Regions from separate parts of the Alteromonas sp. 5NS40-0096 genome, predicted to be linked through region 3. Evidence: predicted binding sites of a transcription regulator. Region 3 holds the regulator's gene; each other region holds the start of a gene.
What was found. The regulator FNR, encoded in region 3, switches genes on or off when oxygen is low (the NO sensors DNR and NnrR bind a similar motif). The targets are predictions, from matches to a motif close to TTGATCTAGATCAA.
Positions count from the first base shown of each region.

Region 1: a site for FNR is predicted at 4,922-4,935, ahead of AC27G9_RS04795 (universal stress protein). Genes of this name have one in related genera too.
Region 2: a site for FNR is predicted at 7,549-7,562, ahead of ccoG (cytochrome c oxidase accessory protein CcoG). Genes of this name have one in related genera too.

Region 1 covers NZ_BAAJLQ010000001.1:1,047,448-1,058,425, reverse strand. The annotation lists gene AC27G9_RS04815 (DUF1501 domain-containing protein) at 1-535, opposite strand, end outside; gene AC27G9_RS04810 (DUF1800 domain-containing protein) at 554-2,512, opposite strand; gene AC27G9_RS04805 (HAMP domain-containing sensor histidine kinase) at 2,652-4,067, opposite strand; gene AC27G9_RS04800 (response regulator transcription factor) at 4,054-4,731, opposite strand; gene AC27G9_RS04795 (universal stress protein) at 4,997-5,818, shown strand; gene katG (catalase/peroxidase HPI) at 6,130-8,394, shown strand; gene AC27G9_RS04785 (Lrp/AsnC family transcriptional regulator) at 8,437-8,907, opposite strand; gene AC27G9_RS04780 (PrnB family protein) at 9,033-10,220, shown strand; gene AC27G9_RS04775 (aminotransferase class V-fold PLP-dependent enzyme) at 10,220-10,978, shown strand, end outside.
Region 2 covers NZ_BAAJLQ010000002.1:165,094-176,071, reverse strand. The annotation lists gene AC27G9_RS06715 (acyl-CoA dehydrogenase family protein) at 1-1,424, shown strand, start outside; gene AC27G9_RS06710 (hypothetical protein) at 1,503-2,024, opposite strand; gene AC27G9_RS06705 (ExeM/NucH family extracellular endonuclease) at 2,037-6,038, opposite strand; gene AC27G9_RS06700 (DUF3016 domain-containing protein) at 6,385-6,912, opposite strand; gene AC27G9_RS06695 (hypothetical protein) at 7,016-7,384, opposite strand; gene ccoG (cytochrome c oxidase accessory protein CcoG) at 7,631-9,064, shown strand; gene AC27G9_RS06685 (serine/threonine protein kinase) at 9,074-10,045, shown strand; gene AC27G9_RS06680 (thiol:disulfide interchange protein DsbA/DsbL) at 10,179-10,805, shown strand; gene mobA (molybdenum cofactor guanylyltransferase) at 10,810-10,978, opposite strand, start outside.
Region 3 covers NZ_BAAJLQ010000001.1:713,189-724,166, forward strand. The annotation lists gene AC27G9_RS03210 (hypothetical protein) at 1-329, opposite strand, end outside; gene ccoN (cytochrome-c oxidase, cbb3-type subunit I) at 561-1,994, shown strand; gene ccoO (cytochrome-c oxidase, cbb3-type subunit II) at 2,006-2,611, shown strand; gene AC27G9_RS03225 (cbb3-type cytochrome oxidase subunit 3) at 2,611-2,784, shown strand; gene ccoP (cytochrome-c oxidase, cbb3-type subunit III) at 2,789-3,742, shown strand; gene AC27G9_RS03235 (FixH family protein) at 3,906-4,388, shown strand; gene AC27G9_RS03240 (heavy metal translocating P-type ATPase) at 4,394-6,766, shown strand; gene ccoS (cbb3-type cytochrome oxidase assembly protein CcoS) at 6,777-6,980, shown strand; gene AC27G9_RS03250 (sulfite exporter TauE/SafE family protein) at 6,973-7,647, shown strand; gene fnr (fumarate/nitrate reduction transcriptional regulator Fnr) at 7,668-8,405, shown strand; gene uspE (universal stress protein UspE) at 8,525-9,448, shown strand; gene ttcA (tRNA 2-thiocytidine(32) synthetase TtcA) at 9,554-10,504, shown strand; gene rssA (patatin-like phospholipase RssA) at 10,504-10,978, shown strand, end outside.

The DNA of each region.
Region 1 (10,978 bases), 330 kb from region 3:
ATCCGCCCCAGCCAAATTGTGCGCCCTCAGGCGAGCTTGCTTGCCACGTGGCTTGCTGGTCATTGTGAGAGAACAACCGAGGAGGAAGTCTCACGCCGTCTTGGTCAAACTGAGACTTGGAAACCGGTTCAATCAGCGGGCCAACATTGCCAATAATTGCTGCATTGCCGTTATCAAATAACGATTTTATATTGGGCATTTCCGGCGGCAGGGCAAACTGTCTGTTGCCAAACGCGTTGGCATTGACAGGGTTGAGCGGCAACAGATTACTCCGAGTTCTTGTATTACCTTGGACATTCAAAAAAGATTGTCGAATTTGTGCGTAACTGTCCCAAGATGCTTGGTCAAAAGGCAACACAACGTCGTGACAATCCATGCCGCCGAACAAGAAGATGCACACTATGGCTTTATAGTCGTCCTCATTCGATTGCGCTAAAGCGTTAAACGAAGACATTGAACTCAGTACAGTACCTACACTGCTGGCAGAAAGCGCTGCGGCTCCGTTTTTTAGAAATTGTCGTCTTGATGTTTTCATTTCAGTTTACTCCTTTGCCTAGCGTTGTACTAAGAAATCAGGTGAGGTCAGTAGCATCAGGATTGCCAAGATTACACGCAGCTCTGCGCTTTCATTGTCATCGGGTCCGTCCATTTCGATGGTGTTGACCACTTGCAAAATCGACGATTTGGTTTGCTCGCTCATCGAACCATAAGTCAAAAGCAAATCCAGTCTTTCTATCAGCGCTTGTGGAGTTGAAGCAATGTCAATTTCTGCATTGTACTGTGGCACAAAGGACAGCTCTGCAGTCTCTATGTCCAAAGGTATATTGGCCTCTTGATAAACGTCGATGAGCTCGTCCCTTTCTATCTTGGTTTCCGTGGTAACAAAAAAGGTCATGAAATTGGCATACCCTGGTGTTGAGCTTGCATTCATGATTTGGAGTTCGGGCACGGTGTAGCCAGCTTCGCCTGTTGCTGTACCTGGCGCCACGTAGCCCGGGCGGTAAAAGTTGAACACTGAACGAGGCCGAAAAGGATGTTGTCCAAGGGCTTCTTGAGCTTGGGTGTCCCAGAGTACATCCACATATTCTGGTGAGATATTGTTTAAATCGAACGCTCTTGCCCAGTTTGTAAAACGAATCACTGGCTCGCGAATTTTACCGAGAGACTCGGCTCCTCTAGCTTCCTCATCTAAGAGAATGGCACTGATTGTTGATTGCAAATCGCCTTTGCGGCCATCGCCAACGGTAACGCCATTTGGCAAGGTGTAACGCCCTTGCTCAAATGCAGTTGCTACTCGTTCTATGTATTGGTTTGAAGGTTGGCTGGTGACGAAGCGCTGGATCAGTTGCCGAGAGATGAAAGGGGCGACACTAGGTTGTTGCATAATGTGATCAAGGGCCATTGTGAGGCTTTGCTCTGCTGGCGTATTGGGCGGAATGGTTAAGCCCAGAAAACGCTTTTCACGCTCCGAATGCTTTCTTGGATTGATCACCATAGGCGTTGAGAAGCCCTCCGCTGCGCCGAAATCACCTTCTTGTTCGTCCTCTGGTATATCAGCAACAAGGCCGGTAAATACTCTGGCCAACCCTGTGATATCGTCGTTGTCAAACAGCTCAATGGGGTTGCCTTGGTTGTCCAATTGCTGACTGCCGTCCATGTTCAGTGCGACAAGTCCGATAGAAAACAACTGGAGTATCTCCCGAGCATAGTTCTCATCTGGCATACTACCGGTTTCCGGATTGGCTTTTTGGTTACCCATGTAAGTGAGATAAAACCCCATACCTGGAGAATACGTCACGGCTTCCAGCAAATCTCGATAGTTGCCAAATGCATGTTGGAGTAAGTTATCTTGATGAAAGCCTACAGCATGGGGGACATCGAAAAGCAAATCGCCACCGTTATTTGAAACGACCAATATTTGTGAAAGTGCAAATACCATTCGTTGCCTGAGTTGATCTGGGCCAGTAATGGCGTCCCGCCAAAATGTGAAGGTCGTGGTCGAAGGGTAGAACAGCCCCAAATCCGGATCGCCATCCAACCACTGTTCGTCGTATTCGTTGATTCTGGGGATATGTTGCACAATTGGTTGTTCAAATTGCGCCAATATCCACTCTGATGTCGACGTCCCAGTCAGTGCTGTAATATCCGCCATCGAGGGGCCAAATGTCGCCTGTGTCAAAAACCTAGCGGTAGAAGCCTGTGTAGAGAAGGCTGCATTGTCATCTTCATTAGGCGGAGAGGGTGGAACCGGCGTCGGTGCAGGAGGCGGTGTTGCAGGTGGCGTTGGGGGAGTTGGTGCGGTAGGTGGGTTGGGAGTAGGTTGCTCAGTTGACGGGGGAGTGGGTTCAACGGGATTTTGTCCCGCTGCGTCATTACCACCCCCGCAGCCATTGAGTGCCATTGCGCTGATTAGGCACAATGAGTAAATCTGCGTTTTCAACGGCAATAGTGAAGTCCGCAGCAATCTGCCCTTGATGGGATTTGCGTTTGTCTTTTTTGTTTGAGTTTCCATAATGCCACCTAAATTTATCGAAGACATCTAAACTATATCTCACACAAATTCAGTTTAAAGACATGAGCGGTGGCTGTAGCGTTACATATTTGTATACTTTTTTAATTTCTTTTAAGTGTCTGTTTTGTATGCTTTATTTTCATTTCATGGTCAAAATGGCTGGGGTTACAGAAATGTATAAATCGAAGACAGTGCCTTTTTGATTATCTAAAAGGGCAATTTCCGCCGCATGTAAATCGGCGATGGATTTCACCAGGCTCAATCCCAAGCCATTGCCTCCCTTGTTTCGCGAACTATCTACCCGATAAAAACGTTCAAAAATGCGTGAGTGATGTGCCTGAGGAATGCCTGGACCAGTGTCGCCAATTTGCAGGGTTGCGCCGTTTTTGCTCAACTGTAAACGAATCCACGCCTCTGCTTGCTCTCCGCTGTGCTCAATAATATTCTCCAACAGGTTGATGATCAGCTGACTCATTAAGTCGGCGTCCCCGAGTATATCCACATTATCCATTATCGAAATGTTGAGCGATTTTCCAGCATCACTGAACACGGGTTCGTAGCTTTCAGCGATGTCTTTTGCTAAATCGGACAAGCTAAAAATTGAGAAGTCATAACGCCGCTTGCCCGCTTCAATTTCCCCAAGCCTCAACAATGCGTTAAACGTTGTCAGGATTTTTTGAATATGTCGGTTGGCGGCATCGAGATGAATTTGAACGGATTTCGGGTTATCAATATCGTGCTGAATTAGCTGCAAACGGCCACTGAGATCGGTAACGGGTGTTTTTAAATCGTGAGCAATGCCGACCGAGACGCTGTCGATGTTACGTTGCAAGCTTTTCAAACTGTCTAACATTCGATTGATGTTGACGCTGAGCTGTTTGAATTCGTCGTCTTTATTGCCAATTGGGATGCGTTCTTCCACATTGCCTGCGGTCACACTGGCTGTTGTGTCGTACATAGTCGCCAGTCGAAGATAAATTCTTTTGCTACCCAAATAGCCTATTGCCAAAGACAAAGGCAAGGCGACGATGAGTATACTGATCATGCCTACAAACTGCCATTTTCTGACGCTATAAAAGCCCGGCTCTCGAAACTTCGCCACGGTGAGAACAAAACCATTGTCTGCTTCTACCGCGTATTGAATGAGTGGCCTTGTCATCTCAAACTCTTCAAACGAGGCCATGGACCACCCTAAACTGGCATCCAAAAGTGGATAGCCCGCCACGACATCACCAACGGCATTTCTAATTTGGAAGAATACACTGGGGTCCTCGTAAAAGTGATAAATTTCATCAACAGGCAGTATGCGTTCATTCTGATCCGCAATTTCGTTAATCACCGCACGTGCTCCCGCCTCCTGATATAATTCTTGGATCCATTCCACTTCTTCGAGCAATGCGAGTTTTTCATTGCGCTTTTGTTCGTGGGTATAGAGCACGGAGATGAGCCACATGATCAATACTGCAACCAGCAATGCACTAGTGACACTGATGAGTACGAGCCGAAAACTCGTCGATTGCAATAGTCCGGTTTTGAGATGCCTATTTTGCGTCATTGAGAATATATCCCTCGCCACGGCTAGTTTTTATCATGTCGTAATCGAAAGGTTTGTCTAACCTCGTTCGCAAGCGGCTCACATGCGTTTGTACTAAGCTTGTTTTCGGGTCAAAGCTATAACCCCAGACGTTTTCTAGCAGCATGTTACGAGTCACTAACTGATTTTCGTGTTGCATTAAGTATTCGAGGATTTTGTACTCTCTGGGCAATAACTCTAACTTTATACCCTCTCGAAACGCTTCGTGGCTGGTTCTATCAAGTATGAGCTCGCCTACCTGTAATTTTGTTTGAGCATGATCTAGTGTTTGACGTCGGGTTTGTGCTTTGAGGCGAGCGTAAAGTTCTTCAAAGGCAAACGGTTTTACCATGTAGTCATCAGCGCCAGCATTTAAGCCTGCTACTCGGTCATCAATACCCGTCATTGCGGTAAGGATGATGATAGGTGTATCTACTCCAGCACTGCGGATTTGGCGCACCGCAGACAGGCCATCAAGCTCTGGTAACATGCGGTCAAATATGATCACGTCATAGGATTGGGCAATGGCATTACTTACACCTTGTTTCCCATCGGCGACGTGAGTGACCTTGTCTCCCGCTTCATTGATACCTCTCGCAATAAATGCAGCGGTTTCATCGTTATCTTCAACCAGTAAAATATTCATAAGGGCTCGAACAAATACAACTACACACACCTATAGCACTGACTACAGGTAGGTTTCAAATTAAAAACTTGTAATGTTTGTTTCATAAGCCACTCATCTCATATCCGAGTGAGGAGGGCAGAAAAAATGCAAAATTTTTATTTTTATATATTTCATTATTTATTTTTGTAAATCATTGATTTTATTGGGTTTGATTTGTATCAATGTTTTAATGGAGCAGACCTGAGATAGTAGGGGTGTTCAAATTATCTACAGGTAAACGGATATGAATCACGCAAACATGCCACACGCTCTTGTTGTTACGTTTAACGCGCAACAGCTACCAACACTTGTTGCCAAAGCCTCGACACTGGTATCGGCTGACATCGACATTGTCGCTTTTTGCGACCAAGAGGAGTTACAACGAATAAAATTGGTGCTTGCGGGAGAAGCATATACTCAGTTAGCGTTAACCCTTCACCATTATGAAGATCAAGTGCGGCTGGTATCGCATATCAAAGATGCCGTTATTTATCGCCCTGACATCGCCGTGTTTGTTTATCGAAGCTGGCCCCTTGAGGCGAGAGAGTCGGATTTAGTCAAAGCGTTGTTTGAATATACCCAATGCCGCAACCTTTACCTTGCTGGCCACAGTCGGTGGGCCGAATCCCCCAAGCTGTTAGCTACCGTTGACGTCCTAGACGACAGCGCTGCACAGCGAAAGTTGGATGAAACCGTGTTGGCTCGCACAGAATCAAAGCGGCAATTACTCAGTGGAAGCATGCATTTGCTTTCTGTTGTACCTATGTCGTTTTTCACCTTGGAGTTAGAAATCAAAAGCCAAGATGAAGTGCGTACTCAACGCCTATATGAAGTTATGGATAAGCAGCAAACATTGGCCCTACAGGCTGAGCTTGACTGTGACTTTTTGCAGTATGTTGAGGCGGGTGCACCCTATGAGGAAATTCAATCGACTGCCAAGCGGATCAATGCTGATTTAGTCGTTTTAGGTAATGTCGGTCGCACTGGGGTTACGGGATTATTCATTGGTAACACTGCTGAAAAGATTCTCACGCATTTGCGCGTCGACGCTCTAATTGTTAGGTAAGTTGTTAATATTTAATTATTTTTCATCATTATCTTGTATTGTGTTTAGGTAAACAAAAAGTGAACAATTTGATTAATCTATCAAGCCAATAGGAAAAACTAATTCGACTTAAATCGGTCCTCTGCCTATTTTTTTATACGACTTTTTGAGAATTCATTGCCTACGACTTGAGTGAAGTATTTGTCTTTGGGGCAAGGGTTAGTCGGCCAGTTTATTGCAGGTATCAGATGAATTGGCTCGCTCCAGTTTTGCTCTAGGAGATGAAGACTCAACGTCAAATAAATTCATATTTTTTAATGAGGACCATACAAATGAAAGCCTTAAACTTCTGCAAGGTTACTGCTATTGCGAGTGTTGTGGCGATGTCACTATCAGGCGCAGCGCTAGCTGATGAGATGACAAAGCCAAAAGGTGCTATCGGCATGGGCAAAGTTGCGCCGAATCAAGCGAAATCGAATCTGTTTTGGTGGCCAGATCAACTCGACTTAAGCCGCCTTAGAGACCACGATTCTCGTTCAAACCCACTGGGTGAAGATTTCAGCTACAAAGCAGCATTCGCACAATTGGATATGGCTGCCTTGAAGGCGGACATTGATACCGTATTGACTGATTCTCAAGCATGGTGGCCTGCAGATTGGGGTAACTATGGTCCATTTTTCATTCGTATGACATGGCACGCGGCGGGCACATACCGTACGCTCGATGGCCGTGGTGGTGCCGGCGGTGGTCAGCAACGCTTTGACCCTCTGAATAGCTGGCCAGACAATGGCAACTTAGACAAAGCGCGTCGCTTACTTTGGCCAGTGAAACAAAAATATGGTGAGCTTATCTCTTGGGGTGATCTCATTGTACTCGCCGGTAATGTTGCGTTAGAAAACATGGGTTTTGAAACCTATGGTTTTGCAGCGGGGCGGGATGACGATTGGGAACCCGATATGGTTTATTGGGGACCTGAGGTTGAGATGTTAGCCAGCGACCGTCGCGACACCGACGGCGAAATTAAACGTCCACTAGCAGCGGTTCACATGGGGCTCATTTACGTTAATCCCGAAGGTCCAGGTGGTGTGCCTGATCCACTTGGCTCAGCGAAAAATATTCGTTCTTCTTTCGCGCGTATGGCGATGAACGACGAGGAAACCCTAGCGCTTGTGGCTGGTGGCCACACCTTCGGTAAGATGCACGGTGCACACAAACCTGCGAAATGCGTGGGAGCTGAGCCAGGTGCAGCGCCAATCGAAGAGCAGGGGTTTGGTTGGAAAAACAAGTGTGGTAAGGGGCACTCAGAAGACACAGTAACAAGTGGCTTAGAAGGAGCTTGGACACAAGCGCCAACGCGTTGGACATCATTGTATTTGTCTAACTTATTGAACTTCGATTGGGAACAAACTCGCAGCCCTGCAGGGGCGATTCAGTGGGTCCCCACTGACGAATCTCTGCATAAATCAGTTCCTGATGCACATGTTGAAGGCAAGTTTAATGCGCCGGTAATGACCACTGCGGACTTAGCATTCAAGTATGATCCAGAGTACCGCAAGATTGCAGAGCGTTTTATGGCCGACCCTGAAGCCTATCGTTTGGCATTTGCAAAAGCATGGTACAAGCTAACTCACCGTGATATGGGGCCAAGGGCAAATTACTTGGGTGATGCATTCCCGAAAGAAGAGTTGGTATGGCAAGATCCTATCCCTGCGCCGGATTACAAGCTCGTGGGTGATAAAGATATCGCTAAGTTGAAGAAAGAAATTTTAGACAGCGGCCTAACCGTGTCTGAACTCGTGAGCACTGCCTGGGGTGCTGCAGCATCATATCGTGACTCAGACATGCGTGGTGGTGCGAATGGCGCGCGCATTGCGCTAGCGCCGCAAAATAGCTGGGCAGTCAATAACCCTGAGCAAACTGCGAAGGTAGTTGATAAACTGAAAGCGATTCAAGAAGACTTCAACGATAGCTTCTTTAGCAAAACCAAAATCTCTCTGGCAGATATGATTGTACTTGGTGGCGCGGCAGCAATCGAGAAAGCGGCAAGTGATGCTGGCATGTCTGTGACTGTGCCTTTTGTACCGGGACGTGGGGATGCGACACAAGCACAAACTGACGTCAACTCGTTCTCGTTCCTTGAGCCTAAAGCTGACGGTTTCAGAAACTACTACAGTGAAGGTTACTACTTGTCACCAACGGAAGCGTTGATTGATAAAGCCGATCAGCTCGCGCTAACCGTGCCTGAAATGACAGTATTGTTGGGTGGAATGCGTGCTCTAGGAGCCAATACCGATGGCAGCAACAATGGTGTATTCACTGACAAGCCAGGTGCGTTAACCAACGACTATTTCGTCAACTTGTTGGATATGTCAACAAAATGGCAAAAATCGTCGACAGCGGGTATTTATGAAGGTGTTGATCGTGCGTCGGGTGAGGTGCTTTATACCGCAACACCAGTCGACCTGATCTTTGGTTCTAACAGCGAGCTAAGAGCAGTGGCTGAGGTTTACGCTTTTGATAGTTCTAAGCAAAGATTCGTCGATGACTTTGTCTCTGCTTGGACAAAAGTGATGCAGTCTGACCGTTTTGACCTTTAACTGAGACAAACGGATAAAGCGCAGCCAATTGGTTGCGCTTTTTTATGGGTTAAGGGGCAAGGCACGCTTACTCTTTACTTGATTGAGCACAATTGTCGTATCGATTTTGGCAATTTGATTAACGCTCGCTAGCTTCTCTTTCACAAAGACATCATACGACGCTAAACTTTTCGCAACGACATTGAGAAGGTAGTCATGTTCTCCGGTGAGAACATAACAGTCCATCACTTCCTCAAACGCTAAAATGGCCTGTTCAAACGCCGCGGCGTTCTCCTTGCTATTTCGCACCAACTGGACAAATACGAATGCTGAGATTTGCAGCCCCAGTTTTTCTTTGCTGAGCTCGGTGATATAGCTCTGAATAAATCCCTCTTGCTCTAATCTTTTGACCCTGCGCAAGCAAGGCGTTGGAGACAAATTTACTTTACCCGCAAGCTCAGTATTGGTGAGTTTTGCATCGGCTTGTAGCTCAGCAAGAATAGCTCTGTCTATTGAATCAAGTTTGTTTGGCATAAATCACTAATAAACTAATAAATTTTGGTTGTTTCGTTCAAGATAGCAGTGAATCTCATTTTAGAATAGTGAATTGCACCAATCGTATGGGCTTATACTGTAAAAAAAACAGTGGGAGTAATAACTTGGGCACGCCATTATCGTTAGCTTTTGACCAGTGGATAAGAACTGATTTCAAAGCCATCAACTCTGAATTAGAAGCGCTGTATTTTGCACAAGAAGCGCGAGAGAATGTCAGTGGCGTAGGCGAGGCACTTAAACTTGAACTTGTCGCCCAAGGCAATCGATTTGTCGCCGAGTTGCTCAAAGAGGGCAATACCGATGAAGGCTTTGACAGTGGCTTTAATCTATTGGGAAATGTCGGTTTTTTCCTTGCGGCCTGCCGACGTCATGAAGTGTCTGGTTCAATGGATCCCAGTGACCACACTCTAAAAGAGGCTTCAGCCCTAGCGATGCAGCTGGGTGCATCCTTGGGCGTAGTACCTAGGTTTGCGTCTGCTCATCTTGAGACACATAATCTTGCGGTGAATGGCGTCTACAAAACATTTACGTCCCTAGACGATGAAAAACTGTTTCTCGACTATAACACCAAAGGCGTGTTTGCTTTTATTCGCGCGTCAGAAGCGCTATTGCACTGCTTGCCTTTAGGCATTTCTCACCCAGTGACAAAGGATCTCCTCGGGGTGGCCACGGCGGCACTGAATGACGTGTATGCGAATAATGAAGCCTTGTTTGCCAAACTGGATGTCGACCGATTCTTTTATAGCGTTCGGCCCTACTATAAAACTCACCGCGTTGGTCGACATGAATATCGCGGTGCCAACGCCGGTGATTTTGCCGGTATTAATGTGATTGATTTGCTGCTTGGGTTGTGCCGAGGTGATGACCCTTATTATTCGCAGCTACTCGTAGACAAGTTTTTATTTATGCGTCCACAAGATCAATTGATACTGCGAGACTGTATGAGAAGAAAAAGCTTAATGGACGAATTCATTCAAGCTGCTGAAAACTCGAGCCAAGCACATTGGTACCAAGAAAATTTAACGGCTTTTCTCGAAGTCTGTGAAGCCCACGGTAAAACCGCGATTCAACATCATGAGGCATTGGTGTCTAAATTCATTGTTAAGCCTGCCAACGACAACGCCTTAACTGGCAAACAAGATATGACGGCCAGTGGCCCGCCGTTGGAGGTCTTGATTGCTGCGCTTAAGAAACTGCATGACTTGCGTACCGCAGCGGATCGAGACGATATACCGACCCGTTACCAGGATGTGGCATTTTTGCGTTCTACTTTAAACAGGGAGGGGCAATAATGATCAAACAACGTTTTGAAATGGGTGAGGGACTGTATCTTCTGAACCATTCCGTTGGTCGATTGCCAGTTGATACGCCAAGCTATTTACAGACGCATTTCTTCGAACCTTGGCGAACGGGGAGTCCTGATCCATGGGGGCAGTGGATGACAGTCTTCGGCCGATTTCAGCAAGCACTAGCGGCTTTGTTTCATTCTAGGCCTGAGCAGTTTTGCCCTCAGGTAAACCTGTCCAGTGGTTTGAGCAAGCTATTGGGATCGTTTACAGCGAATCAAAGCAAACGCGTAATTGTCATGACGGAGAATGATTTCCCATCAATGGGCTTTGCTGCTGAATACGGGCTCCCCGACGGGTTTGAAGTGCGGTTTATTCCAAAGCATTTGGATATTCTCGACTTAGATGTTTGGCGACAATATCTGACCGATGACGTGTTTGCGGTGTTTGTTACCCACGCGCATTACAATACCAGCAAGTTGGCGCCAGTGCAGGAGATCGTGTCAATGGCTCATGCACACGACGCATTGGCAATTATTGATATTGCCCAATCAAGCGGTGTCGTGCCCATCGACTTTTCAAAATGGCAGGCCGATGTGGTGTTGGGATCTTGTGTGAAGTGGCTTTGTGGTGGGCCGGGGGCTGGCTTCATATGGTTCAACGCGGGGATGGCGAACAAGTTAACGCCTAAAGACGTAGGATGGTTCTCACATCAAAACCCGTTTGAGTTTAACATCAGGCATTTTGAGTACGCCGATGATGCC
Region 2 (10,978 bases), on a different contig from region 3:
ACGAAATGTTAAACTCAGCAAACCTCAGTTGGCGTCTGACAACAATGCTAACCGAAAGCGCTATTCTTGCTGTAACAAAACACGCTTCAGAAGCATTGAAACAAACGTATCTCGCTAAACTCATCTCTGGTGAATGGACCGGTACGATGAATCTAACTGAGCCTCAAGCTGGTACGGATTTAGGTTTGCTTACTACAAAAGCCGAGCCCCAAGGCGATGGCACCTACAAGGTTACTGGCAATAAGATTTTTATCACTGCTGGCGACCAAGACTGGAGCAGTAACATCATTCATTTGGTGTTGGCACGTCTACCCGATGCGCCTCCGGGTGTCCGTGGCATTAGCCTATTTATTGTGCCTAAGTTCATTGTTGACGAAAATGGCGAACCCGGTGAAGCCAATGCTGTATCCGTTGGTAGCATTGAGAAAAAAATGGGAATTAAAGCGAGTCCGACTTGCGTCATGAATTACGATGGCGCGACAGGTTGGCTTGTAGGTGAGGAAAACAAGGGTCTAGCGTGTATGTTCACCATGATGAATGACGCTAGATTCCAAGTTGGTCTGCAAGGCCTAGGTGCTGCAGAAGCGTCATATCAAGGCGCATTAAGCTACGCCCGTGAAAGGCTGCAATCACGCGCCCCACAAGGTGTTCAGCAACCTGATAACAAAGCTGATGCCATTGTCTATCAGCCCGATGTGGCTCGTATGCTACTGACGCAAAAGTCGTTGGTAGAAGGTTGCCGGGCACTGTCATTGGTCTATGCCAAGTATATGGACGTGGAAAAGCTGTCCGACGGAGAAACCAAAGACAACGCAGAAAAAGTCCTGCAATTCCTCACACCGATATGTAAGTCATTCATGACCGATATGGGTTTAGAAACGACCAACCTGGGTGTTCAAGTCTATGGCGGTCATGGCTTCATCAGAGAATGGGGTATGGAACAATTGGTTCGCGACGTGCGAATTGCCATGCTTTACGAAGGCACTAACGGGATACAAGCTTTGGACCTTATCGGCCGTAAGCTCACTCGAGATGGTGGCCAAATGCTAGCAGCAACGCATTCGGTCTTTGCGGAAATGGCCAGCGCGATTACGGATCAAGGTAAACGTGCGGATGCACAAGCCCTACTCAATGAATGGTATCAAACATCGCAAGCGTGTTTAGCTCTCAACCCAGAGAATGCTGCCGCCGCTGCGTGCGACTACCTTAACTACTCGGCTTACATGCTCATCGGCGTCTTATGGTTAAGTATGGCTGACAAAGCCGCTCGTGGCGATAACGCGGTTTTGGCTGCGGGGAAACAGAAAACCTGTGACTTTTATTTGCATCGCGTATTGCCGAGAAAAGACATGCACAAAGCAGCGCTTCAATCAGACGCAGATGTGCTGCTAGCGGTAACAGAAGGCGAATTCGATTACGCATAAGCTGCCAACAAGGTAATGTTTACATCAAAAAAAAGCCCCGCATTTGCGGGGCTTTTTACTTCTTGCGATTAATACAGATTAAGCACGACGTCTCAGTGCAACCAACGCACCTGCGATAAGCAGCATGCCTAGTGTTGCAGGCGCACTGACTTGATTGATTTCAATTGGCGTAGACGCTGTGAAATCATCACCAGTAAGTGAGTTAGCTGCATTTAGCACAGTCGCGTCAAAAGCCGCAACACCACTATCAAGAGCAATCAAGTCAAACGATGCCAATGTGATAGGGCCTGATACGTCAATAAATGCGACAAAGTCAAAAAACACGCCAGTAAAGAAGTCAGGCGTATCGAAGACTTCACCATCAAGACCATCGTTTGGCCAGTTCGTTGTAAAACTAGTGAAATCATAGTCAAACAAATTCACGTCAAACAACAAATCGAAGCTCAATAGGTCTATTGCATTGTCGAAGTCGCCAGTTACCGTAAAGGAAACAACATCTCCAGCTTCTACTTCAGTTGGGCCGTTCACATCAACAGTGATTAGCGCCGCGTTAGCGTTTGCTGCAAAAGCAAACAACATCATTGCAAAAAACTTTTTCATTACTACTTTTCCTTATCTAATTGCACATCTTGCGCGAGTACATAACGGGCGCATGAATCTGATATCTCTCGCATTCACGAGACCATCGTTATTAAAATCAAATGACATATCGATTGATTGACGGCGAACAATCGCAGTAATCAAGCCACGAATATCCAAAGCATCAACATCACGGTCGCCATCAAAATCACCCAATACTGGCTGTAAAGGGAGCGTTAACTGAACAATGACCGGGTCATGGTCAGACGAGCGGAAGCCCGTTGTACCAAAGTACTTAACAAGGTGATTGTCAGATTTAAACTCAGTGTTGTAATCAAATACACGTGGTTCATCAGCATTGATGTTCCAAACTTGTGCACCAGTCACGTATTCAACTAACCCAGCTGACGCAAGAGCATGGTCCAAGTAACCGATTTCGCCACCAAATGAGTAGGAATATGCGGCACTACCACCAAACGCTTCAACCAAGTTAGTGAAGCCATTGCTTTCAAACTCAAGAATTGGGTCTTCACTCGCATAAGCGTTTAAATCACCCATGACTAAGATGTTTTCACCTAGTGTTTCAGCATTGTCTGCCAAAACGCCCATTAGCGCTTGTGCAGCTTCAACACGTACTTGGTTCCAACACGCTTGTCCGTCATTCTGGTCAGCATTGCCACCGGTCGCTGAAGAACAGCTGCCTTTTGAGCGGAAGTGGTTAATCGCTAGCGTAAACGTTTGGCCACTATACTGATCTTCAAATGCTTGAATCACAGGAGGACGGTTGCCAAAATCAAATGGTACCGTTTCAATTGTGATTGCATCACCCACAGGAGTGACAGACGCAGGCTTATAGAGAATACCCACTTTAATGGCGTCACCACCTAGCTCAATACCGTTGACGTCAAGTAAGTTAGTAACGGTAATGTAGTCATAAACGCCTTCACCGTTTACGGCATTTAGCTCGTTGACAAGCTGCGCGATTGCAGACTCAGTACCAAAACCATCATTTTCTACTTCAACCAAGCCCAGTACATCGGCGTCGATTGCAGTCAGTGCACTGACGAGTTTTTCGTTCTGGCGAACGAACTCAACTTCGTTATCCGCACCACGCGGTGTTGGGAACTCTGGGCCATTGAAGTAGTTAAGCACGTTAAAGCTTGCAACACGTAAGCCGCCTTCTACTTCAAATAATGGCGCATCTGTACGAGGGTTGCTCTGCACAAACGACAAACCGTTAGTTGGGATCAAGTTGTAGTTATTGAACGCGTAGTGTAATACCCCTTCAGGGTTTACCACACTGTCACCTAGACGCAGTGTATCGTCGTAACTCAGACCCGCTTCAGGGAATGGCACAACATCTGGATTTTGTGCGCTGTTGCCATCGTCGATTAACAGACGATCAACATCATTGGCTGCTTCCAATGCAATTGCTTCTGGGCTGCCCGCCGGGTATTGGTTGGTAGGCGTAAACAAACGCTGAGACGACACTTGGAACTGACCAAAACGGCCTAGATTGAAGTTATCCGTAACAACCAACTCTTGATTGAACGAGATAACCATGCCCTCATAGGCTTCAAGCGAATCCACGCTCTCGAAAGGCATAGCGAGGCTAACTGCATCAATCACATTACCAGAAGACACAACTTCAACACCGCCATCAAGAGTGATTTGAGTCGCATTTCTAAACTCAGAAACCGCACCTGCTAAACGAACCAAATCGCCTTCTGCAGGGAAAGTTTCAAGATTTCTTGCGAAAACAAACAGGCCTTCAGATGTTAAGTCGTTGTCATCTTGGTCAGCACTTTCTTCTTGGATAAAGAAGCCATTCAAGCCAGGAAGTGAGCGAGTCACAACCGCTTCGACATTGACAGTTTGGCCCGCTAACGGCGTTGCCGCACCATCACCTTGAATAGTACTGATTAGCACGTATTCAGTCGGACCTGTTGGATCTGTAGGATCGGTTGGGTCTACGCTGTCAACCGTATGCGAAGCAAAGAAACTGAACGTGTTGCTGCTGTAGCTATCCCATTCAACATCTCTGTCAAAGTTAGGGTTACGAGTTGGGTTACCTTCAGAAATTGATGCTTTGCGCACCAAGGTAACGTTCGCGCCCCAGCCAACACGATTGCCGTACGTACCAAGCGCATCAACAATAGCACCGTCAAAAGACAGTTCAATGTAGTCATCACCGTTGAAGTTAGCTACACCTGAGACCAAATCAGCGCCAGAGGCGATTTGTGCATCAGCTTGGCCATTAACAATAGTAAACGTGCCATTGGCTGGAATCGTGCCGCTGAGTGCGACTGTAGTACCAGCAGAAGTAGAGCCATTAGAATACAAAGCAACTTCGTAACCCGTTAAGCTCACAGGCGCGTTTGTTGGATTGTAAAGCTCTAACGCTTTATTGAAACTCGAGCCTTCGATGTATTCTGAGATAAATACTGCAGCAGATGTCGTTGGTGGTTCAACTGGGTCTACCGGGTCTACTGGGTCAACCGGATCTACCGGGTCAACTGGATCTACCGGGTCCACTGGATCAACCGGACCAGAACCATCACAGCTTGACGCGAAAATCATGTCAGCAAGTTCAGGCTTATCGATAAACGGGTTACGGTTACCTTGGTATTCATAAATGCGGTCGTTACGGGTCGCTTCAAAATCGTCAACTGGGTCACTCTCGTGCCAAGCTAAAAGCGTACACAACTTACCCAAATTCGGTGTGCCCGTGCTTGTCGTGCGGTCAACCAATACCAAATCCGGTGTATTGTCACCTAGACCGTCGTAACGAGTGTCCATGTAGAACATCATACGCGCTACATCACCTTTAACAGCATCACGAGGCTCGAATGAATCGCCGTCAATACGGTTAGCTGGTGCTTCGGCTAATGGGCTATCACTGATATCGAAGTCCAAATTGCCACGCGAGCCATTTACAGAGATATCAGTAGGACGTAAGTGATGGATATCGGTGTAGGCTGATTCGCTGCGAGTTGGGAAGCCATGACTACTTGCCCATACGTGTTCACGATTCCAGTTATCGGGATTGCTCGACTGAGAACCACTGCCGTTGCTCGTTTTTGCAAGTGATTCGCCTTTGTAGAACAAGATCACGTTGTCTGTAGATGACGGGTCTTCGTCAGTTTTCGTCAACGCAGTCCATACTTCCGAATACGTTAGAACTTTATGGTCAAGCGTAATCGTATTGTTGATGATGGCGCGCAATTCTTCTGCAGTTTTGCCTTGAGCAATTGCTGTATCCACATCCATATAATAGGCAGTGGCATCGTATTCTGCGAGTGATTTAATAGGCGCCAGTTCAGGGCAATTGAAACACACGGCTTCACCAGTTCCGGTATCACCACCAGCGCCAGTATCGCCGCCTGTGTCGCCGCCAGTACCTGTATCGCCGCCAGTATCTGTCGAACCGGCTGTCACGCGCACTTGGTTAATAAGCAAGTACTCAGAGCCCGCGCCATTTTGCATAGCAATACGGACTTGTAACGTATTACCAGCGGGAATAGATGCAGTGATGGTAGCATTGGTAAAATCATCGCTCACGGTATGACCATTGCTACTCACGTCAGTTTGAACTAACTGGAAATCACCGCCGTCTACACTGTAGAACACATCGATATAGTCTGATGGTTCGTGATTACCATTCTCAGTTAAGGTGACTTCAAGGGTCGCGCCAGATGCGCCGCTGATATCGATACTGCTGGAATTCCAAATCCCCTCGCCGTCGATATCTCTGGCTTCGAATGCGCCGTTTTGTACTCTAAACCAATCGCTTGTCGCTGTCAGCTGAACGCCAGATGTGTCAATTGACCAGTTTGTGATGCCATCGAGATCAACGACTACGCCGTTGTCTGAAGTGTAGGATGCACCTTTTCCGTCGCTAGACGCAAAATCTTCAAAGTAAAGATTTGCATTTGCACCGAAAGTGCCAGTGGCTAGAACCGCTGACAAAAGGAGCGCTGTTTTACTGCGATTAAAGCGAAGTCGAGACTTAGCTTCTGCCGTATTATTATACATACCCTCGTTTCCCCTGTGTTAAAGTACAGCCAGTTTTAAAGGTTCTGTTAACACAGCAAGGAATTGACTTAAATCTTAAAAAAACTTTAATAAAGTAATAAATTCATAAACTTAAAATCAATAAATAAGTTTATTAATTGAATAGGTAAGCTAATTTCCTAATAAGTTTCGCTTACTGTTAACAAATCAATAAAAAACTCATTAGCTTTGAATTTTTGAACGTATTAATAGATACACCTAATTGGATAAATGCTAGGCAATTTTGCGGGAAATTAGAGGTGACCGACTCAAACGCCCACCATCTGAGTCGGTCTAGGCACAATTAGAAATGAAGATAGAAAGTGGCTTAGTTTTTAACGATTTGGTCACCAAACTCTTTACCAAACCAATCTTTCAACATGGCCTTCTCATACACAAAGGCATCAGAATTTCTTCTCGAAACGATCCTGTCTTGAAACACCATGTCTTTAAGTGACACTTCAGCGGTTTTAATCTCATTGCCGTCGGCGTCAGATAACGAATATGAAAAATCCATTCTTGGGATCCATGGTCTGTCGATTATTCGAACATCCGCCGCCCCAGCTCCAAAACCAGCGAATCGACTCGGCCAAACTTGACCAGCCAAATCTACATCCGTCACTGTCATACTCAGTGAATAGCCTTCAGGGAGGTCTTCTGAAAGGTGCTCCATGTATTTCTCTAGATTGGCAAAAACCCGTTTGCGAAACCCGGCGCGGGTCTCATTCGCGGGGCGAATATCAGTATATGATTTAGGTTCTTCCCAAGTAATTTCTACCCGCCCCTCTTCTTGTGCAAAGCACGAGGCAGAAGCGGCTATGGCAAGCGTACATAACAAAACAGATTTACGCATCATGGCTCTCCGTCGACGTCATTAAGTGATATAAGAGTGTGACCACGCTTAGACTAACAAAGTTTCATTAACTGAAACTGAATTGGCTAGATAAAGACAAAAGTGCTTATTTTGGCCCGCTACCGATCAATGATGTGGACGCCAGTTCTGAACAAAAATAGCGCAGAGATGCGCCTTGAATATGGGGGTTTTTATCGCCTTTTTGGCAGTAGAGCCTATAAAAGTGGTTAACCCCTTCCTTACTTTCCATTACCCCGAACAAGTACTCTTTTTGAAACGGACGCATCGCTTCAAAATTGGGGGCCACTCTGGACTTTAAGCTATCTAGTTCCGCTCTATCTGGGATTTCTGACAGCTCAACCAGCCAATCAGACAAATCCTTTTGAATATCGGCAAAGAAATACTGTACGAAGGGCGAGCGAAGTATAAACAACAACACCACAATCTCTAGTACGATAACTAAACCGCGAAACATGACTCACTTTTCCTCTTAGGCCGACATGTACTAAGCATAATAGACTCATTTAATGACGTACAGACTACCTGTTAATACCTTGATATAGCAATTGATATATTCATGTATAAATGAATAAAAAGGCGCAATGGTGATACACTTAGATGAACAAACGGCGCGAATCATTGATCCATATTAAGTCTTGCTTATATGAGCGAGGTATACTGTCGCCGACTTTGCTAGAAGATGTGAAAAAAGGCTACTGCTATGAATGAGAGAATCCCGGTCAAAAATGTCACACCGGTCAAAATCCATAAATCGGATAAACAAGAATCTCAAAAGCGCTATTCGTCACGAAGCCGTATCTATGTCCGTGCGGTAAAGGGGCCGCTAGAAAACTTCAGGCGGGTATTTGGGCTCTTTTTTCTGGGCTTGTTTGCGGTCATCCCTTGGATTCAATACGACGACCACCAAGCCGTTTTGCTCAACATTGTGGACCAACGTTTCACTATTTTCAGCCTGACCCTATGGCCGCAAGATTTAACCCTATTGGCTTACATTTTTATCGTTGCAGCGTTTGCTTTGTTCTTGGTCACGACTTTTGCTGGTCGAGTTTGGTGTGGGTTTATGTGCCCCCAAACCACGTGGACGTATATTTATACGTGGTTTGAAGAAAAAATAGAGGGCAACAGGAGCAAACGGATCAAACTCGATGAGCGCGCAATGGATTTTGATAAGTTCTGGCGCAAAACACTAAAGCATTTCGCTTGGGTAATGGTCGCTTTACTGACATCACTGACATTTGTAGGCTACTTCACACCAATTGACCGCCTTTTCGTCGATTTTTTCACATTCCAAACCAGTTTTTGGGCAGGCTTTAGCGTCTTGTTTTTTACTTTCTGTACCTATGGCAATGCTGGATTTATGCGGGAAATCATGTGCACTCACATGTGTCCTTATGCGCGTTTTCAGTCCGCGATGTTTGATAAGGATACGTTCACTGTAAGCTACGACCCCAGTCGCGGTGAAAAACGCGGACCTCGTCCTAGAAAACTTTCCCATGGGTCTCTTGCCGAAAAAGGCTTGGGCGAATGTATTGACTGCAACCTTTGTGTGCAGGTCTGCCCCACCGGTATCGATATCCGCAACGGCTTGCAATACGAATGTATCAATTGCGGTGCTTGTGTAGATGCCTGCAATGGCGTCATGGAAAAGATGAATTACCCTACGGGCCTAATTAGCTTCACCTCTGAGGAACGGCTATCTGGTGGCACTACGCATATCATCCGCCCTAAACTCGTCGGTTATTTTGTTGTGCTGCTGATCATGACGGGATTACTCATCACCAACATTATGATGCGAGTCCCTCTTGAAATCGATATTATCCGAGATCGTAATTCACTTTACCGAGAGACCAACCTTGGCCTTATTGAAAACGTCTACACCATCAAAGTACTGAATAAATCTCAGCAGACTTATACATACAACATTCAAGTAGAAGGGCTTCCCGAATATGAGTTTACAGGCGATACTCAGGTCACGGTGAGAGGCGGAGAAGTATTTAGTCTACCGGTTTCTGTCGCAACAGACCCATATAACTTGACAGAACGAGTCACCGATATACATTTCCATGTTTCTACTACAGATGAAAACGGTAACCAAATAGAGGTTAAAGAGCCGACGCGCTTCCTCTATCGTTAGGAGGCATATTTGTCAGACTTTGACTTTTCGGGACTAAACCCCGATACCATTCTCGACGGGATAGAGGCCATCGGTCTGTATCCCGAATCTGGTTTACTAGCACTGAATAGCTATGAAAATCGCGTTTACCAATTTCTCGCTGACGACCGCAAACGGTATGTGGCTAAATTTTATCGCCCCCAGCGATGGACAAACGAACAAATTTTGGAAGAGCACCAATTTGCGAAAGAATTGCAATCGCAAGAAATTCCAGTCGTCGCTCCTCTGACAATTAATGATTCAACTCTTCACGATATCGCTGGGTATCGCTTTGCGCTATTTCCCTCAGTAGGAGGCAGAGAGTTCGAGGTCGATAACTTAGATCAGTTAGAGTGGATGGGCAGATTCATCGGCAGGATTCACAGCGTATCGAGTGCTAGCGCTTTTCAATTTCGCCCGCCACTCAACACAGACACACATTTAGCAACACCGCTAGCGACACTCGAACAGTCTGAACTCATTCCCGATGGTTTAAAAACGGCGTTTTTCGCAATATTAACGCCTTTGATTGAAGCAACACTTTCGCGATATCGTGATTTTGACAAGATTCGTCTGCACGGCGATTGTCACCCCGGAAACATATTGTGGCGCGATGGGCCGAGTTTCGTAGATTTAGATGATTGCCGCATGGGACCAGCGATCCAGGACCTTTGGATGATGTTAAGCGGTGATAGAATGCAACAGCAACTTCAACTCGAAACCCTAGTTGAAGCTTATGAAGAGTTTCATGAATTTGATACGGCGCAACTGGCATTGATTGAGCCCCTACGCGCGATGCGTATGGTGCATTACATGGCATGGCTCAGTGATAGATGGCAAGATCCCGCATTTCCAAAAGCGTTCCCTTGGTTTGGTGAACCCAAATATTGGGAGCAGCAGATTCTGGCACTAAAAGAGCAGTTGGCTGCGCTCGACGAGCCTTTGTTAAAAATAGGATACTGACGTCTAACGTAGAATACCGTTTAGTTGGCGCGGGCCACTACCCAGCCTCGTTAAGGCTGTGTTAACCTAACCCCATTAGAATAAATCAGACGTTAATGTCGATAAATACAAAATCCATACGGAAATATTAATGATGAAAAAAATAGCAGTATTGTTTGTTATGGCGTTACTTCTGCCGCTTCAAGCCATGGCAGTAGAGAAATATAAAGAAGGCGAACACTATGAGGTGTTAGACCACCCTGCGACAGCGAAACCAGAGGTGATGGAGTTCTTCTCATACTGGTGCCCACATTGCTACGCTTTTGAGCCATTAGTTGCTCAAATGAAACAAAAACTCGACCCAGGTACAAAATTCAACAAAGTTCACGTGAACTTCTTGCGCTTCACAACAAAAGCCATTCAAGACGAAGCTACACGTGCACTCATGATCGCAAAAGCACTTAAACAAGAAGAAAAGTTTAACAACGCGGTGTTTAAGTACATCCACGAACAGCGTGCTTCAGTTGCAGGCTTGAATGACCTTCGCAGTTTATTCATCGTCAACGGTGTTGAAGCCGCCGATTTTGACAAAATGAGCAAAAGTTTTGGCGTAAACAGCATGGTGAAGAAAAACGCCAAGCTAATGCAGACTTATGCAAGAGACTTAACTGGCGTACCGACATTTATCGTAAACGGTAAATATAAGCCAACTTTCACTAACGATATGTCACCTGACGATATGGTTGACTTAGTTGTGTGGTTGAGCCGCCTTCAAGACTAATTCATCAAGCCCTCGTAACGAGGGCTTTTTTTGCTCGCGCTACACAGGCTCGCCATTGGTCAGGCGTATTCACATTGCTTAACTGATGTGGGGCATTGTGGGCAATACTCACTCCTCGCAACCACCCCAATAACTTTCGCATTGGCATATTCGACCAAAACTCGCTGTTAGTT
Region 3 (10,978 bases):
TCCAACAACAATGGCACCTTACCCATGAACATATTCACCCCCTCTACCCACGCGCTTTCAATTTCGATACCCGGGCTTGTGGTAAATTCAATATCAATTGCCTCTTCAATAGTAATGGTCTGATTCACTTTGACGTCGATGCGCAGCCCATCACTGATGAACACCTGGCACGCAGTGCCTTCTAATACACACGCTCCCTCACTTTCAGCCGTACTATAAGCGTCGCTTTTGACATCCGCGAATTGCGATACGGTAAAAACCAAAATCGCAGCTAAAATAACACTGATCACAGGAAAGGCTTTTTGTAATTTATGTGTATTGTTTGACATACAATTTTTTAACATTTTGTAAATTATTTGTGTGAGTTTTTGACCAAGATCAAGTCCGCACAGTTTAAGGTATCTTTTTGCTTTTAAAAACCTTATTATCCGCGTACCAATTGGCCTGAGTCACAAGAATTAGTCAAAATTCAGGCATCATGTGAAGCCGCAATCACGTGATAACTCGCTATACTGAAGCAATTGGATAAACTTTTCATTTGAAGTGGAAGATTCATAAAAATGAGTGAAATAAGCCAAGCACGACCTGACTACAACTACAAAGTAGTTAGGCAGTTTACCGTAATGACCATTATATGGGGTATCATTGGTATGGGCCTTGGGGTGTTTATTGCAGCGCAGTTGTTTGCCCCAGCGCTTAACTTCGATATTCCGTGGTTAACCTACTCCCGACTACGTCCTCTACACACAAACGCCGTTATTTTTGCCTTCGGTGGCTGTGCGTTGTTCGCGACGTCTTACTATATTGTTCAACGTACATGCCAAGTACGCCTATTTAGTGACAAGCTAGCGGCTTTCACTTTCTGGGGTTGGCAGGCTGTTATCGTTGCCGCTGTCGTTTCTTTGCCATTTGGTATCACCAGTAGTAAAGAATACGCTGAGCTAGAATGGCCAATCGATATCCTGATCACCTTGGTTTGGGTGGCGTACATCATCAACTTCTTTGGAACACTGGTTATTCGTAAAACCTCTCACATTTACGTAGCAAACTGGTTCCTTGGTGCCTTTATGTTGACAGTTGCGGTCCTTCATATCGGTAACAGTATGGCAATTCCTGTTTCATTCACTAAGTCATATTCGCTATACGCGGGTGCTGTGGATGCAATGATGCAATGGTGGTACGGTCACAACGCTGTAGGTTTCTTCTTAACAGCAGGCTTCTTGGGTATGATGTATTACTTCGTTCCTAAGCAAGCAGGTCGCCCTGTTTACTCATATCGCCTATCAATCGTTCACTTCTGGGCTTTGATTTCTTTGTATATTTGGGCTGGTCCTCACCACCTTCACTATACGGCGCTTCCAGACTGGACGCAGTCATTGGGTATGGTGATGTCGGTGATTCTATTTGTGCCATCCTGGGGTGGTATGATTAACGGTATCATGACCCTATCGGGTGCGTGGCATAAACTTCGCACAGACCCCGTACTTCGATTCCTAATCGTTTCATTGTCTTTCTACGGTATGTCTACCTTTGAAGGTCCAATGATGGCGATTAAAACAGTAAACGCGCTTTCTCATTACACGGATTGGACTATTGGTCACGTACACTCTGGCGCATTAGGCTGGGTTGCGATGGTATCAATCGGTTCGGTATACCACTTGATCCCTATTCTTTTCGGTCAACCTAAAATGTACAGCACTAAGTTAGTTAACGTACATTTCTGGTTCGCGACGATTGGCGTAGTGCTATACATAGTTGCTATGTGGATGTCTGGTGTACTTCAAGGTCTGATGTGGCGTGCAATCAATGCTGACGGTACGTTGACTTACAGCTTCGTAGAAGCACTAGAAGCATCTAAGCCTTTCTATGTAGTACGCTTTATTGGTGGCCTATTTGTTGTAGCTGGTATGCTTATCATGGCTTACAACACGTACAAAACCATTCGCGCTCCAAAAGGTAGCATCGCCGCTGAGCCAGAAGCTCAAGCAGCATAAGGAGACGAACAATGAGAAATCCACACGAGATTATTGAAAAAAATGTCGGCCTACTGACGATTCTTATCCTTATTGCGATCAGTTTCGGGGCTATGGTGCAAATCACACCGCTTATGTTTCAACAAGAAACACTTGAACCGGTGAAAGGATTGAGACCGTATACGGCATTGGAACTTGAAGGCCGCGATATCTACATTCGTGAAGGTTGTGTAGGTTGTCACAGCCAGATGATTCGCCCATTCCGCTCTGAAACAGAGCGTTATGGCCACTACAGTGTAGCTGGTGAATCCGTATGGGAGCACCCTTTCCTTTGGGGCTCAAAGCGTACTGGTCCTGACCTAGCGCGTGTTGGCGGTCGTTACAGTGATGAATGGCATAGAGTACACCTTATCAACCCAAGAGACGTTGTTCCTGAATCGAACATGCCTGGTTACCCATGGCTTGCAGAGAACAAACTCGATGGCAAGTTGACAGCAGGTAAAATGGAAGTCTTCCGTGATTTTGGCGTGCCTTACACAGATGAAGACATCGCAGGTGCTCAGGCGGCAGTAGAGGGTAAAACTGAAATTGAAGCCCTAATTGCTTACCTACAATCTCTAGGGACACATTTTAAATAATGGACCAGGGAATTATAGGCAGCATTTTTACTGTCATCGTCTTCGTCGCTTTCGCAGGAATCGTTTGGTGGGCGTTTAGTAAACGCAACAAAGACAGATTCGACGAAGCAGCAAATCTAGTATTTGCCGACGAAGACAAACAAGAATCACAAAAAGATAAGCAGGAGTCTTAAACTAATGAGTATGTTTTGGACAATCTGGATCTCAGTTATCACACTGGGCTCCATTATCGGTTGCTACCTGTTACTACGTTGGTGCTTGAGTAACCAAACAGGTATTCCCGAAGGCGAGGAAATGGACCACGAGTTCGATGGTATCGTTGAAATTAACAACGGCTTACCTAAGTGGTGGACTATCCTTTTCATCATCACAATTATTTGGGGTTTCTTCTACCTGGCGCTCTACCCAGGCTTAGGGTCTTTCCAAGGCTTTTTTGGCTGGAAGAGTTCAAACCAAGGTGTGTTAACCCGTGCAGAGTCGGAACAAGCGCGTAAAGACGCAGCAGAAAATGGTTTGTTGGTACAATATGACCGCGAGCTAGATTTCGCCGCCGAGCGTTTTGACCCAATCTTCGCAGATTACGCTAAGGTCCCTGTAGAAGAACTTGTTCACAATGAAGAAGCAGTAAAAGTAGGCCAGCGTTTGTTCCTACAAAACTGTGCTCAGTGTCACGGTTCTGATGCAAGAGGCCAAAATGGTGGTTTCCCTAACCTCACTGACAACGATTGGTTGTACGGTGGTTCAGGCGACAAGATCAAGGAAACGCTACTTCTTGGTCGTACGCCAGCTATGCCTGCATGGTTAGATGCATTCGGCGAGCAAGGTGTGAAAGAAGTTGCACATTACGTAATGAGTTTGAGCGGACGAGAAGATGCTGACGCTAACCTTGCAGCAGCAGGTAAAACGAAATTCGCAGCGTGTGCAGCCTGTCACGGTATGGATGGAAAAGGTAATCAACTTCTTGGTGCCCCTAACCTAACAGATAATATCTGGCTATATGGCGGCAGTGAGCGTGCGATTATCGAAACGCTAAATTATGGCCGTAACGGTGTGATGCCTTCGTTCAAGAAAACCTTGGGTGAAGACAAAATCCACGTGGTGGCGACATACGTATATAGCTTGTCGAATTAAGCCATCGGCAATGTATCTTGAAAAGAGCCCCGCATCGTCGGGGCTTTTTTACCCTAGACACCAGTGAATTATTACTAGTTTTTTCGTAGCAAAAATTGCTAATAGTTCATTTGGACACCCTGTTAACCCAGGTTGTCACCCTAACCAAAGTAGTGTGAGTTTGATGAAAGTAGTACCTTGGTATAAACAGTTTTGGCCTTGGTTTTTAATTGCCATTCCTACTAGCTCCTTTATTGTGGGCTATATTGTTATTAGCCTGTCAATTGATACTTCAGACAGCTTAGTGGTCGATGATTACTACAAAGAAGGCAAGGCAATTAACGCCAAATTAGACAAAGTGTATGAAGCACAGCGTTTGCGTATCACAACGGAACTCATGATTGATAATGGCGCAGTCGCGCTAAAGTTTCACTCAGGTATTCCACAAGACGGCACGGCACTTAAACTGGCGTTTTATCACACGACGATAGAAGACAGAGACACCAGTGTTTTGCTCTCTCGTGATGCCAATGGCGTTTATCGCGGCTTTGTCGAAGCCTCGTTAGAGGGTAAATGGCAGATCACACTTACTCCACTTGATGAAAGCTGGAAAGTACAGCGCACTCTCGGCCTGCCCAGAACAGGTTGGTTTACCTTTAATCCCTAGCGCTTATGGCTGTCGTCGATTGTTATCATTGCGGTTTACCCGCCGAAACGCACGATAATTTCCGTGCTACCGTTCTCGACGAAGAACGGGTGATGTGCTGCCCTGGCTGCAAGGCTGTGGCTGAAACGATAGTGGCAAATGGCTTAGAAGATTATTATCGTTTCCGCACGGCGCCTGCAGAACAAGGTGATCAAGCTCTTGATGACACGCTAGCTAAGTTAGCGATTTATGATGAGCCTGCATTGCAAGAAGAGTTTGTTCATGATCAAGGCGAGCTCAAGGAGATTCAACTTACCGTCGAAGGCATCACGTGCGCTGCATGTGGCTGGTTGATTGAAAAACAATTATCTCGAGTTGAAGGCATCAGCCAAGTTGCTGTAAATGTTGCAGAACGACGCGCTATGGTAGCTTGGAATGACAATTCGGTTAACCTCTCTGGTGTACTCAAGGCTTTAAACAAAATTGGCTACCCTTCTTTGCCGTTCCAACCCGATCAGCATGAGTCACTGTACAAGAAAGAGCAAAAAACATATCTCAAAAAACTTGGCTTAGCGGGTTTAATGACGATGCAAGTCATGATGTTAATGGCGGGCATGTATTTTGATTTGTTTGGTGCCATTGAAAATGAGACCAAACAATTCTTCCATTGGATCGCGGCAGTTCTCACTACGCCTGTTGTCTTGTATTCGGGAAGTGTTTTCTATGTTGGAGCGTCCAAGGCACTGTCAGCACGTACGGTCAATATGGATGTTCCGGTCACGATCGCGATTTTTGGAACCTATGTAGCGGGTATTAAGTCAGTCCTAAGCGAGTCTGGTGACGTCTATTTTGAATCGATTTGCATGTTCGTATTCTTGTTATTACTCAGCCGCTACCTAGAACACCGTTCAAGACACAAAGCCGCTCAAATCTCCGCAAATATGATGCAGCATATGCCTGTCACGGCCACGTTGGTCTCTGACAATGGCAATTTAGATCAGTGTTTAGCAAAACAGCTACAAACAGGGCAAACCGTACTGGTTAAAGCAGGGGAAATCATCCCTGTCGATGGGCAAGTCATTGATGGAATCAGTGCGGTCGATGAGTCTATGCTAACAGGCGAGTTCAAACCGGTGTCCAAATCGCGTGGTGACGCGGTGTACGGTGGCACAGTGTCGCAGACTGGTGCATTAACAATCGAAGTGACCCAAACCTTAAAAAATGCATTAGTAAGTCAAATCATCAGATTGCAGTCTTCTGCAATGGCAACCAAGCCCAAAGTCGCGGCGACAGCCGATACCTTCTCACGTTACTTTGTTATGGCGGTGCTAGGATTATCCGCCCTCACCTTCGGATTTTGGTCGTTTCAGGGTAGTAGTGACGCATTTTGGATCACGATTTCAGTGCTAGTTGCCACCTGCCCTTGCGCTTTGGGTCTTGCAACGCCTTCGGCGTTGACATGTGCTATGGCAAAACTCAATCGCGGTGGGGTTTTACTCAAGCGAGCCGACGCACTCGAACAGCTCACTGCGATAGATACTATTGCACTCGATAAAACGGGAACGTTAACGCAAGGAAAGTTCTCAGTGACAAAAGCCTGGTATGCCGACGGTACTGACAGCGCTTTGCTTTACGACATTGTTTGTACTTTAGAAGCGCGCTCAGAACACCCCATTGCCAGCGCATTTACCTCACAAAATGCTTTACCTCAGCTTTTAGACTTCAAGGTTGTGCCAGGAAAAGGCGTTGAGGGTAGTATCGGCCAAGAGAAATACCGATTGGGGTCAAAGCATTTTGCAGGCGCGAAAACCGAACAGCACTGGGGAAATGTCTATCTGTGTAATGAACAAAACCAATGCCTTGCCGTTTTTGAAGTCACAGACAATATCAAAGACGGTATTGCAGAGGTGTTGAAAAGCCTAGACGCTTACACACTATGCTTGATAAGCGGTGATACTCAACAACACGTTTCATCAGTCGCCAATACACTCAATATCGACACCTTGTTCGCCGAGCAAACCCCCGAGGACAAGTACAAAACGGTAAAAGCGCTACAGGCCAAAGGGCACAATGTAATGATGTTAGGCGATGGTATCAATGATGCGCCTGTTCTCGCGAGTGCTGATGTCTCGGTTGCCGTCGGCAACGCTACTGACGTAGCGAAGAATGCTGCAGATGTTATCTTGCTGTCTAATGAACTAGATAACGTCCCCGAACTTCTAGAAACTGCTCGCGCCACTAAGCTAAAAATCAAGCAGAACATTGCATGGGCAGTTGGGTATAATGTACTGATATTACCTTTCGCTGTATCTGGCATGCTGACACCATGGCTCGCAGTGATTGGCATGTCATTGAGTAGTATTATTGTCGTTTCAAACTCGACCCGTTTGTTAAAATAGGGCTAGCATAGTGAGTATTATTTACGTATTGATCCCTCTGGCTGTCATTATCGTGGCAATTGCGATTGGCGTCTTTTTTTGGGCTGTTAAATCAAACCAATTTGAAGACTTAGAGCGTCAGGGATATAGCATTTTGTTCGACGACGACCTACCAAAAGAACAAAGACGACAGCCCGACGTACAGCAGCCGGACTCTCAAACCAAGAATGACTGACTTTAACGTATTCTCTGCGTTTCTTATTGGTGTAGCAGGCGGCGTACATTGCGTTGGTATGTGTGGTGGTATTGCTACGGCGTTTGGCGCAACGATTCCGTCTCATCACCCTAAGAACGCTTATATCGCGTTATACAACCTCGGTAGAATATTAAGTTACACGGTTGCTGGAGGCATCACCGGCTTTTTGGGAGGCGTTGTATCGCTGTCACTGCGTAATGGATTAGTTTATCTATCTATTGTAAGCGGCATTATACTCTTGCTACTCGCTTGTTACTTGGGTAACTGGTGGCGAATATTAACCGCAATCGAAGCGCTCGGTTCTCGGGTCTGGAAGCGAATCCAGCCTTTGTCTAAACGGTTTTTGCCAGTTGATTCCTATGGTAAAGCGTTGGGTTACGGCATGATCTGGGGTTGGCTACCGTGTGGGCTGGTTTACTCTACACTGACATGGTCAATGGCGTCTGGCGATGCCCTAAACGGCGCTGCCATCATGCTAGCGTTCGGCTTGGGCACGCTGCCAACACTCTTTGCAGCCAGTTTATCCGCACAATGGTTGGTCAAAGGTTTTCGGCACCCCGTTGTTAAACAATGCATTGCCACTTTAGTCGCAATATATGCAGTTTTCTTGATTTATAATGGTTACAATAGTATCTATAACGCTTAGGCAAAGGACCCGGAACGACTATGAGCAAGACCAGCGATTTTTCAATACATTGTCAAAACTGTAGTTTCAGTCACCTGTGTTTACCAGTTGCGCTCAATAAAACAGAAATTGAGTCATTGGACGACATTGTTGAACGAAAAAAGCCACTGCATAAAAATGATAAGTTAATTCGTTCTGGTGACAGCTTCACAGCCTTGTACGCGGTGAGAAGCGGTTCGTTCAAATCGTTCGTCAGTGCCAAAGATGGCGAAGAGCAAATCATAGGGTTTCATTTTCCTGGTGACATTATTGGCTTTGATGCGCTGCGCAACAATACCCATGAAAGCTACACCCAAGCCCTAGAAACCGCCATGGTCTGCGAATTGCCCTACGACACATTAGACAAAATGTCGGTACAACTACCTAAGCTGCGCCACCAAATCATGAGTTTTATGAGTGCAGAGATAAAGCAAGACAATGAAATGATGATGTTGTTAAACAAGCGTACCGCAGAAGAACGCTTGATCTATTTTATCGCGCAATTGTCGCAACGTTTTGAAGAACGGGGCTTCTCATCTCGAGAATTTAATTTATCAATGACCCGAAACGAGATTGGAAACTACTTGGGTCTTACGGTCGAAACGATTTCCCGTTTACTTACGCGTTTTCAAAAAGAAGGCATTATTCAGGTTGACGGTAAGCTTATTACCATCACGGATTTCGACGCGATGGAAGACAAACTCAACAATATGGGCGTGCAAACAAAAGAGGTGATTTAAGCCTCTTTTTGATCCAAAACAAATCACATTTTTCTATATTCGACCTACACTTATGTAAAGAGGCAACACTAACGTTGGTTCGTTGTGTTTAATGACTATTGCATTAGGGAAGGTCGCATATGATTAACTACAATCACTTACTCGCTATCATTGAGCCTGATAGAGACAATCAACCTGCCCTATCCCGGGCGATCGAACTTGCCGAAAAGACGGAAGCCAGCATTACGGCATACATGGTGATCTACGATTTCTCGTACGAAATGACAACCATGCTCTCATCAGATGAACGAGAAGCCATGCGAGAAGCCGTAATCAAAGATCGTCAAGCTTGGTTGGAGGATGAGTTAAAACACTACAAAAGTAACGCAGCAATAAAGGTGGTTGTTGAATGGCACAATCGCGCCTATGAATCCATTATACGCTTTGCCATGGCACACAGCTGTGACATCGTTGTAAAGGCCACAAAACCTCACGATGATCTGACTTCAGTCATTTTTACGCCTACGGATTGGCATTTGTTACGCAAATGTCCTTCTCCGGTGTTGTTAGTAAAAGACCACGATTGGCCTGAGGATGGTAACATTATTGCAGCCGTCAACGTCGGCACCGAAGACAGAGAGCATGCGCAGCTCAACGACAAACTCACCGTGATTGCGAAAGACTATGCAGACTTGCTGATTGGCAAGGTTAACTTGGTTAACTGCTACCCCAGTACACCGCTCAACATCGCGATAGAGGTCCCAGAGTTTGACCCAACGACTTACAATGATTCTGTGCGAAATCATCATCTACAAGAGATAGAACGTCACTCTAATCGATACGATATTCCGCTTGAACGATGTCACGTAAAAGAAGGCTTGCCGGAAAGCGTGATACCACAAATTGCAGACGCCGTTGATGCGGAACTCGTCATCATAGGCACCGTGGGTCGCGTTGGTCTATCAGCGGCGTTAATTGGCAACACCGCTGAGCATGTAATCGATAGTTTGCAGTGTGACGTGCTTGCGATCAAACCCGACGGTTTCCAATCCCCAATACGCTAATATCCAATGGATAAACGCGCTGACTCTGTTTAGAACTAAGGCTATGCGCAGGTGCGGGCATTTTGTATAATGCCCGCTTTTCGAGTAATAGAGCACGTTTCGCGCATGAATCAGAACGCAGTAGAAGCCAAGTTGACAGAATCCGGCTCAACCAGTTCACAACAAAAAGCCAAGTACAACTTCAATAAATTACAAAAACGCCTACGACGAAATGTCGGTAAAGCGATTGAAGACTTTGGCATGATTGAAGCAAACGATAGAATCATGGTTTGTCTTTCCGGAGGAAAAGACAGCTACACCATGCTCGATATCCTCATGTTCTTGCGTAAGATAGCTCCTATCGACTTTGATATCGTCGCGGTCAACTTAGACCAGAAGCAACCGGGCTTCCCAGAACATATTCTGCCCCAATACCTCGAGAGTGTCGGTGTTGAATACAAGATCGTAGAAGAAGATACCTACTCTATTGTCAAAGACAAGATCCCGGAAGGTAAGACTACCTGTTCTTTGTGTTCTCGATTGCGCCGAGGCATTTTGTACCGAACGGCTACCGAATTAGGCGCAACCAAAATTGCGCTGGGACATCACAGGGACGATATGTTAGAAACCCTGTTTTTGAATATGTTTCACGGTGGCAAACTGAAATCAATGCCGCCTAAATTAGTCAGTGATGATGGTAAACATATCGTAATCCGCCCTTTGGCTTACTGCAGCGAAAAGGATATTGTTAAATACTCAAACATTGCCGATTTTCCTATCATCCCGTGCAACCTTTGTGGTTCACAAGAAAATTTGCAAAGAAAACATATCAAAGCGATGTTGCAAGACTGGGACAAACGGTTCCCTGGCCGCATTGAATCCATGTTTCGCTCTATTCAGAACGTGGCACCTACACACCTTGCAGATAAAAACTTACACGACTTTAAAAGCATTGAAACTACTGGAGCGCCGGTAAAAGATGGTGACATAGGTTTTGATGCACCAACATTTGAAGTTGCACAAGAAAACATGGAAGATGCTATTCCAATCGTCAATATCATGGAAGCAAAACAGTAATGAAAATAGGCCTAGCTTTAGGTGCGGGCGCAGCTCGCGGATGGACCCACATTGGCATCATAAAGGCACTTGAAGAGCTGGGTATTAAAATCGACGTAGTGGCAGGTTGCTCCATCGGCGCTTACGTCGGTGCAGCGTATGCCAGCGGCAAACTAGAAGCATTGCAGGAATGGGCGTTCTCGCTTTCCGAATGGCAGGTACTCTCCCTTATGGGTGTTGGTATCCGAAAAGGGGGAATTGCGAGTGGCCAGAAAGTATTTGATAAACTGATAGAAGACTTCAGTGCGCCGACATTTGAGTCGATGGATTTACCATTTGGTTGCGTCGCGACTGATCTTTCGACAGGCAGAGAAGTGATCTTTAAAAAAGGTGACGTAGGGGAACCTGTCAAAGCTTCTTGTGCGATTCCCGCCCTGTTTTCTCCCGTCGCAAAGGACGGTAAGTGGTTGGTAGATGGTGCGGTAGTCAATCCCG